One region of the Variovorax sp. V116 genome, then DNA from elsewhere that is predicted to be linked to it. Evidence: predicted binding sites of a transcription regulator. Region 1 holds the regulator's gene; the other holds the start of a gene.

Region 1 (4,409 bases):
CCTGATGCAGGTCATGACACGCGTGCACGGCGACAAGTACGAAAGCGCGGGCGGCACGCTCACCGCCTTCGACCCGGTGACCAACATGCGCGTGGGCGTGAAGGTGCTGCAGGAATGCATCGCCCGCGCCGGCTCGCTCGAAGGCGGCCTGCGCTACTACGTGGGCGCGGCCAACCTCGAGGACGACGGCGGCTATGCCGGCAAGGTGCTGGCCGAGCACGAACGCCTGGTTCAGGTGGCCAATGGCCGCAATCCGCCGACCATGTCAACGCCCGCGGCGCCGGTCGTGCGTGCGCAGGCCCAGCCGATTCCGGTTGCCGTGCCGCCCAAGCCGCAACAGGCGGCCGAGCCGGCAGCGGACCCGCAGAAAGTGGCCCTGCTGTCGGGCGTTTCCTGAGCCCCTGCGCTACACTTCACCCCGTACGCGACTGGCGATAGGCGCAGCACCCCGCACGGTGCCCTGCGCTGACGTGGAATACCACTGGGAAGCGTGCCGCCTGGCATCCATACAGGCGTTCAGCCGTTCGCCTGGGCAGCCCTTGTTTGGTTGAAGAACAAGGACCTCGTCTTCAAAGGACTGCCATGTACCACCGCAACATCCTGGTCGAACAGACCGATCCCGAAATCTGGGCTGCCATCCAGGCCGAAAACGCGCGCCAGGAACACCACATCGAACTGATCGCGAGCGAAAACTACGCCTCGCCGGCCGTCATGGCCGCGCAGGGCTCGCAGCTCACCAACAAATACGCCGAAGGCTACCCGGGCAAGCGCTACTACGGCGGCTGCGAGCATGTCGACGTGGCGGAGCAGCTGGCCATCGACCGCGTCAAGCAGATCTTCGGCGCCGACGCCGCCAACGTGCAGCCGCATTGCGGCGCCTCGGCCAACGAGGCCGTGATGCTGGCCTTTTTGAAGCCCGGCGACACCATCATGGGCATGAGCCTGGCCGAAGGCGGCCACCTGACCCACGGCATGCCCCTCAACATGAGCGGCAAGTGGTTCAACGTGGTGAGCTACGGCCTGGACGCCAACGAAGCCATCGACTACGACGCGATGGAACGCAAGGCGCACGAGCACATGCCCAAGCTGATCATCGCGGGCGCCTCGGCCTATTCGCTGCGCATCGACTTCGAGCGCTTTGCCAAGGTGGCCAAGGACGTGGGCGCGATCTTCATGGTCGACATTGCCCACTACGCCGGGCTCGTGGCCGCGGGCGTGTACCCCAACCCGGTGCCGCATGCCGACGTGGTCACCTCCACCACCCACAAGAGCCTGCGCGGCCCGCGCGGCGGCATCATCCTGATGAAGTCGCAGCACGAGAAAGCCATCAACAGCGCGATCTTCCCGGGCCTGCAAGGCGGCCCGCTCATGCACGTGATCGCCGCCAAGGCCGTCGCGTTCAAGGAAGCCATGTCGCCCGAGTTCAAGGCCTACCAGCAGCAGGTGGTCAAGAACGCCCAGATCGTGGCCGACACCCTCACCGAGCGCGGCCTGCGCATCGTGAGCGGACGCACCGAAAGCCATGTGATGCTCGTCGACCTGCGCGCCAAGGGCATCACCGGCAAGGAAGCCGAAGCCGTGCTGGGCAGCGCCCACATGACGATCAACAAGAACGCGATCCCCAACGACCCCGAAAAGCCGATGGTCACCAGCGGCGTGCGCATCGGCACCCCGGCCATGACCACGCGCGGCTTCAGGGACGAAGAGGCGCGCATCACCGCGAACCTGATCGCCGACGTGCTCGAGAACCCGCGCGACGCCGCCAACATCGATGCGGTCCGCGCAAAGGTGCACGCGCTGACGAGCCGGTTCCCGGTCTACCGCTGATCCGGCAAGAAGTGGCCGCATGAAATGTCCTTTTTGCGGTCATCTCGAAACGCAGGTCGTCGAGACCCGCGTTTCGGAAGACGCCGACTTCGTGCGCAGGCGCCGCCAGTGCAGCGCCTGCGACAAGCGCTTCACCACCTATGAGCGGCCAGACGTCAACTTTCCGGTGGTCGTCAAGAAGGACGGCAGCCGCGCCGACTTCGAATCGGGCAAGGTCCGCGCCTCGATGATGCTGGCGCTGCGCAAGCGCCCGGTCAGCATCGAGCAGATCGACAACGCCCTGCTGCGCATCGAGCAGAAGTTGCTGGCCAGCGGCCTGCGCGAGATCGATTCGACCAAGGTGGGCGAACTCGTGATGCGCGAGCTGAAAAAGCTCGACAAGGTGGCCTACGTGCGCTTTGCCTCGGTCTACCGCAGCTTCGAGGACGTGGACGAGTTCCGGCAGCTGCTGCGCGACATCTGAAGAAGAGCCCCGCGCTCAGCGGTTCCAGCAGGCCTGCACCAGCGCATTCGAAGCGCTGGTCTGGCCGGCCGCCAGCTTGACGCCCTGCTGGTTCACCGTGAGTGTTTTGCATTCGTCGGCGGCCGATGCGCCCTGCGGCACGGCCCGCAGCGTGTAGCTGGTCGCGTCCCGGGCCGCATAGCTGATGGTGTAGTTTGCCGTGCCGGAGGATGGCGCCTGGTTCAGCCCCGCCGGCAGCGCAACGGTTAAAGGCGGATATTGGCCGTTGGCCGTCAGGTAGCGCTCGGTCCATTGGGCCGCCTGCAGCAACTGCTGCTTGGCATCGGCCCGCTTGGCCCGCAACACGTAGCGCGTGTAGCTCGGGTAGGCGATCGCGGCCAGGATGGCGATCACCGCCGTCACGATTATGAGTTCGACCAGCGTGAAGCCGCGCGGGCGAATCCGCTCTTTGCGGGCCTGCATTTCAGGATGTTTGTTCATGGCTCGGGGAGCGCTGCGGCGTCAGTTCGACGAGATCAGGTTGCGCCAGCCGAAGCGGCGCACGGCTTGCGGCAGCTCGGTCTCGTTGCAGCCGCCGGCCGCATTGCAGATCACGTGCTTGCCTTTTTCAGCGGCGTCCTGCGGCCGGAAGACGATGTCGTCGCGGCCTGAGTGGTTCCGGAAGCCGAGGTAGCTGCCCAGCGCGCTGGTGGAGCCGTTGTAGGCAATGCCGTCGGGGACCACGCCGCTGAAGAAGTCGACCACCATCGACCAGCCGTCGTCGCTGGTGCCCGGCGCGCAGTCGAGCGAATTGCTCGCCGAACCGGGAATGGTGGACGAGAACAGCCCCGCGCTGCCGCTCAGCGCATCGCCTGGATAGACGATGCGTTCGCCGGCGGTTCCCAGCTGGAGGTACCAGCCGCGCTTGCCGCCCGAGCCGCTGTAGCTCACGCCGTGGTTCGACGCGGTGCGGAATTCCACGTCGCCTTCCTTGACCGTGCCGGTTCCGATGGTCTGCGCCACCAGGTCGGCCAGCGCCGCGGTGCCCGTGCTGCCGTTGGCGCGGTCCCAGACGCCGTACAGGTACTGCTGGGCGGTGCTGCCTTCGTCGCCGGCGGCAAACAGCCGGCCGGTGCCGAACATCACCATGTAGCCGCCGCGCGGATGGTCGACGACCAGCGGCGCGGCCGTGATCGGCTGCGTGGCGCCGGCGGCGAACAGCGGCGCGTCGTCCAGGCTCGATGCGCCCAGGGTGGCCTTCCAGTCGCTGCTCTTGGCGCTGCTCAGGTCGAACTTCCAGAGATTGCCGAGCAGGTCGCCGGCATAGACGTAGTCGACCTTGCCATCGCCGTTGCTGTCCACCACCTGCGGTGCCGACAGCCCGTTGCCGGTGCCGGCGGCCTGCGTGGCCGGCGCGGGGATCTTCAGCACGGACTTGTCGCCGTCGAGGTACTGGATCCACAGCATCGCCTTCTCGCTCGTGCTGTTGTAGCCGTTGCCCAGGATCACGGCCCTGCGGCCGTTGTTGAGCCGCGCCACCTGCAGCGCGCGCCTCGAAAAGGAATCGAGCACGGGTTGCTGGAACTGGTGGCCGAGGTCGTCGTCGGCAAGGGCGGTGGTATCGATCAGGGCCACGCCGGCGGCGTTGGCCTCGCCGATGTTCTCGGGCTTGGTGACGTCGAGCACGAAATACCCCTTGCCGCCCGCCCCCAGCGTCCCCACGAGGAAGGACTTCCACAGCTTCGCCTTCTCGGTGTCGGTGGCCTTGGCGTCGGCGGCCGAACCCATGTAGATGTCGGCCACGAACGGGCTGCCGTCGACGTAGTACCTGTGCGAGTAGGTGCTTTCGCTGAGCTTCTTGAGCTGGGGCGCCGCCGCCGTGCCATAGACGCCTTCCGGCACATAGGCGAACGCCTCCTGGCCGGTGCCCGCGTTGAAGGCATGCAGCATGCCGTCGTTGGCACCCACATAGACCATCGGCGCGCGGGCGATGGTCGAGGCGAATGCGGCATAGCCTTCATGGGTGAAGCCGCTGTTGGGCTTCCCCACATACCGGACGCTGGAGCCCACGATGTCCCCCAGCACATGGCCGCGCTTGCGCAGGTTGAGGCCGGCGCCCTCGTTGCTGCGGTCGCCGCGC
Region 2 (4,409 bases), 2.1 Mb from region 1:
GTTCCGCGCCGTGGTCGCGTCCGCGGTGCAGGCGCAGCAGGCAGCGCCGGCCAAGGCCTGGCAGGCGGCGCCCGCGGACCCGTTGCGCGCCGGCGCGCCGGCCGTTCCGGACAGCGGCGTCGCCGCGCTCGAGCGGCTGGTGGGCGACTCGGAGCCGATGCGCCTGGTCAAGTCGCGCATCGCCAAGGTGGCGCGCGGCATGGCGCCGGTGCTGGTGCGCGGCGAATCGGGCACCGGCAAGGAACTGGTGGCGCGCGCCGTGCATGCCTGCAGCCAGCGCAGCGAGGGCCCCTTCGTCGCGGTCAACTGCGGCGCCATTCCCGAGAACCTGCTCGAGGCCGAGTTCTTCGGCGCCCGCAAGGGCTCCTACACCGGCTCGTCGCAGGACCGCGACGGCTACTTCCAGGCCGCGCGCGGCGGCACGCTCTTTCTCGACGAAATCGGCGACCTGCCGCTGGCGATGCAGTCCAAGCTGCTGCGTGCGATCCAGGAGCGCAGCGTGCGCTCCATCGGCTCGACGCAGGAAGACGCGGTCGACGTGCGCATCGTGAGCGCCACCCACAAGGATCTCCATGCCGAAGTCCAGGCCGGCCGCTTCCGGCAGGACCTGTTCTACCGGCTCAACGTGATCGAGATCGCGGTACCCGCGCTGCGCGACCGGCGCGAGGACCTGCCCGCGCTTTGCGCCGCGCTGCTCGCGCGCATTGCGCAGGACGGCGGGCTGCCGGTGCCGCATCTTTCCGCCGAACTGCTGCGCCGCCTGGCCCAGCACCGGCTCGACGGCAACGTGCGGGAGCTCGAGAACCTGCTGCACCGCGCGGTGGCGCTCAACGACGGCGACGAACTGCACCTGGACCTGATGGCGCCGCGGCCGGAGGCTGCCGAGGCACCGGCCGAGACGGCCATCGCCGAACCCGCGCCCTCTTCTGCCGCCGCGGCCGGCGGCGAAGCGCCTCGGGCGGCCGCTGCGCCCGCCGCGGAATCCAAGCCTGTGGCGCCCGCCCTCCCCTCGGACCTGCAGGCCTACCTCGATCAGCAGGAGCGCGAGATCCTCGTGCGCGCGCTGCACGAAAGCGGCTTCAATCGAACGGCCGCCGCCGCGCGGCTCGGCATGAGCCTGCGCCAGATCCGCTACCGCATCGCGCGGCTGGGCATCACCACGCCCGGCGGCGACGAAGGTGCCAGCAGCACCAGCCATGCCGACGACTGAAGCACCGGCAAGCAACGACGACGGGCTCTGGCACGCCGGCTGGTACCGCTTTGCCAAGGCGCTGCGCTCGCCGAATTTCGGGCCCCGGCCCGCGGGCGCGCAGACCGACCTGATCGTGCTGCACTCCATCAGCCTGCCGCCCGGCGAATACGGCGGCGAGGCCGTGCAGCAGCTCTTCACCAACCAGCTCGACTGGGACGCGCACCCCTACTTCCAGTCGATCCGCGGCCTTGCGGTTTCCTCGCACTTCTATGTGCGGCGCAACGGCGAGCTCTGGCAGTTCGTGAGCTGCGACGATCGCGCCTGGCATGCCGGCGTGTCGTCGTGGCGCGGCCGCGAGAACTGCAACGACGACTCCATCGGCATCGAGCTCGAAGGCCTCGAAGGCCAGCCCTTCGAAGAAGCACAGTACGAGGCGCTGGCCAGCCTCTGCCCCGCCATCGCGCAGCACTACGCCATCGCGCACATCGCCGGCCACGAGCACATTGCGCCAGGCCGAAAACAGGACCCCGGCGCCGGCTTCGATTGGCAATTGCTGCGCGGGCACCTCGGCTGGAGTCCACAGATGTTTCCTCCGCAGGTGGTGCAGCGCTAATTTTTTCAATCGCGCGGCGCCTCGCGATGCGCCGGTCCCGCGGCGCAGCAATGAGAAAATTGCAGCCGCTGCATGCAGCAACCATGCGCCCTGCAAGCCCAAATCGGCCTGCAAGCCACGGCCCATGCGGGTTGCGACAACATAGGCCAGTATTCATGCGGCATCGACGGCCGTGACCTAGGCCGAAAGAAATATCGACCAGGGTTGTATCCACTGGAAAACGCTACATCTAGTGGGTTGTACACCCCTCAGACCCTAGATATAGTGTCCTCCGTCCGGTCAACAACGCCGGCGCGACGCCCAACCAAGGCGTTGCCATCCAACAAGAATTGCCAACCGAGAGGAAGCGAATGCAAACAGCCCTGAACACCCCATCGACCTCGCGTGCCGTTCCCTCCACGCCCACGCAGCAGCAGCGCGACACCGCTGGCTCGCCCGCCGGACAGAACCTCGCGCACTACCAGATCATCCGCCGCAACGGCGCCGTGGTTCCCTTCGAACCCAACAAGATCGCCATCGCGATGATGAAAGCCTTCCTGGCCGTGCACGGCACCCAGGGCGCGGCTTCGGCCAGCGTGCGCGAAACGGTCGACGCGCTCACGCAAGGCGTGATCCGCGCCATGGTGCGTTCGCGTCCGGGCGGCGGCACCTTCCACATCGAAGACGTGCAGGACCAGGTCGAACTCGGCCTGATGCGCGGCGGCCACCACGAGATCGCGCGCGCCTACGTGCTCTACCGCGAGCGCCGCACGCAAGAGCGTTCCAAGCAGGTCGAGCAGGAAGCACCCGCCACGCCCACGCTGCACGTGCTGGACAACGGCGAACGCGTCGCGCTCGACCTGAACCAGCTCAAGGGCCTGATCGAATCGGCCTGCGAAAACCTGGGCGACAGCATCACCGCCGCGCCGATCGTCGCCGAGACCATGCGCAACCTGTACGACGGCGTGCCGCTCGACGAGGTCTACAAGGCCTCGATCCTGGCGGCCCGCACGCTGATCGAAAAAGACCCCGACTACACCTTCGCGACCGCCCGCCTGCTGCTGCACACGATCTTCAAGGAGATCATCGGCCGCGAAGTGATGCCCGCCGAGCGCGCCACCGCCTACGCCGACTACTTCCCGCAGTTCATCAAGAAGGGCGTCGAGAACGACCTGCTCGACGAGAAGCTGCTGCAGTACGACCTGCCGCGCCTGGGCGCCGCGCTCAAGGCCGAACGCGACAACCAGTTCGACTACCTCGGCCTGCAAACGCTGTACGACCGCTACTTCCTGCACGTGCGCAAGTCGCGCATCGAACTGCCGCAGGCCTTCTTCATGCGCGTGGCCATGGGCCTGTCGCTCGGCGAAATCGACCGCGAGGCCCGCGCCATCGAGTTCTACGAGGTGCTGTCGTCCTTCGACTTCATGTCGAGCACGCCCACCCTGTTCAACGCCGGCACGCTGCGCTCGCAGCTGTCCAGCTGCTACCTGACCACCGTGCCCGACGACCTGGACGGCATCTACGAATCGATCAAGGAAAACGCGCTGCTCTCCAAGTTCGCGGGCGGCCTGGGCAACGACTGGACCCGCGTGCGCGCGCTCGGCAGCCACATCAAGGGCACCAACGGCGAATCGCAGGGCGTGGTGCCCTTCCTCAAGGTGGTCAACGACACGGCCGTGGCCGTGAACCAGGGCGGCAAGCGCAAGGGCGCCGTCTGCACGTACCTGGAAACCTGGCACCTCGACATCGAGGAGTTCCTGGAACTGCGCAAGAACACCGGCGACGACCGCCGCCGCACGCACGACATGAACACCGCCAACTGGATCCCCGACCTCTTCATGCGCCGCGTGATGGAAAAGGGCACCTGGACGCTGTTCTCGCCCTCCAACGTGCCCGACCTGCACGACCTGTTCGGCGCCGACTTCGAGAAGGCGTATGTCGCCTACGAAGAAAAGGCCGCGCGCGGCGAGATCAAGCCTGCCCGCACCATCCAGGCCTCGGACCTGTGGCGCAAGATGCTCACGATGCTGTTCGAGACCGGCCATCCCTGGATCACGTTCAAGGACGCCTGCAACGTGCGCTCGCCGCAGCAGCACGCCGGCGTGGTGCACTCGTCGAACCTGTGCACCGAGATCACGCTGAACACCAGCGACACCGAAACCGCCGTCTGCAACCTGGGTTCGGTGAACCTGCTGCAGCACCTGAAGGACGGCAAGGTCGACCAGGAAAAGCTCAAGCGCACCATCTCGACCGCGATGCGCATGCTCGACAACGTGATCGACATCAACTACTACGCCGTGAAGAAGGCGCGCGACTCGAACCTGCGCCACCGCCCGGTCGGCCTGGGCCTGATGGGCTTCCAGGACGCGCTGTACGAACTGCGCATTCCCTACGCTTCGCAGGAAGCCGTGCAGTTTGCCGACGAGTCGATGGAAGCCATCTGCTACCACGCCTACTGGGCCTCGACCGAGCTGGCCCGCGAACGCGGCAAGTACTCGAGCTACAAGGGCTCGCTGTGGGACAAGGGGATCCTTCCGATCGACACGCTCGACCTGCTCGAAAAAGCCCGCGGCGGCTACGTCGAAGTGGACCGCTCGGCCACGCTCGACTGGGAGGCCCTGCGCC

The links. Region 1 encodes NrdR, which represses ribonucleotide reductase genes. Its sites were predicted from a motif close to CACNANATNTNGTG; they were not measured.
Region 2: a site for NrdR is predicted at 2,059-2,072, ahead of ACAM58_RS04940 (ribonucleoside-diphosphate reductase subunit alpha). Genes of this name have one in related genera too.

What each region holds. Positions count from the first base shown of each region.
Region 1 covers NZ_AP028661.1:3,131,896-3,136,304, forward strand. The annotation lists gene ACAM58_RS14955 (lytic transglycosylase domain-containing protein) at 1-397, shown strand, start outside; ZMP/ZTP riboswitch at 415-541, shown strand; gene glyA (serine hydroxymethyltransferase) at 583-1,827, shown strand; gene nrdR (transcriptional regulator NrdR) at 1,847-2,290, shown strand; gene ACAM58_RS14970 (type IV pilin protein) at 2,306-2,752, opposite strand; gene ACAM58_RS14975 (PilC/PilY family type IV pilus protein) at 2,792-4,409, opposite strand, start outside.
Region 2 covers NZ_AP028661.1:1,073,081-1,077,489, reverse strand. The annotation lists gene ACAM58_RS04950 (sigma-54 dependent transcriptional regulator) at 1-1,210, shown strand, start outside; gene ampD (1,6-anhydro-N-acetylmuramyl-L-alanine amidase AmpD) at 1,197-1,805, shown strand; gene ACAM58_RS04940 (ribonucleoside-diphosphate reductase subunit alpha) at 2,156-4,409, shown strand, end outside.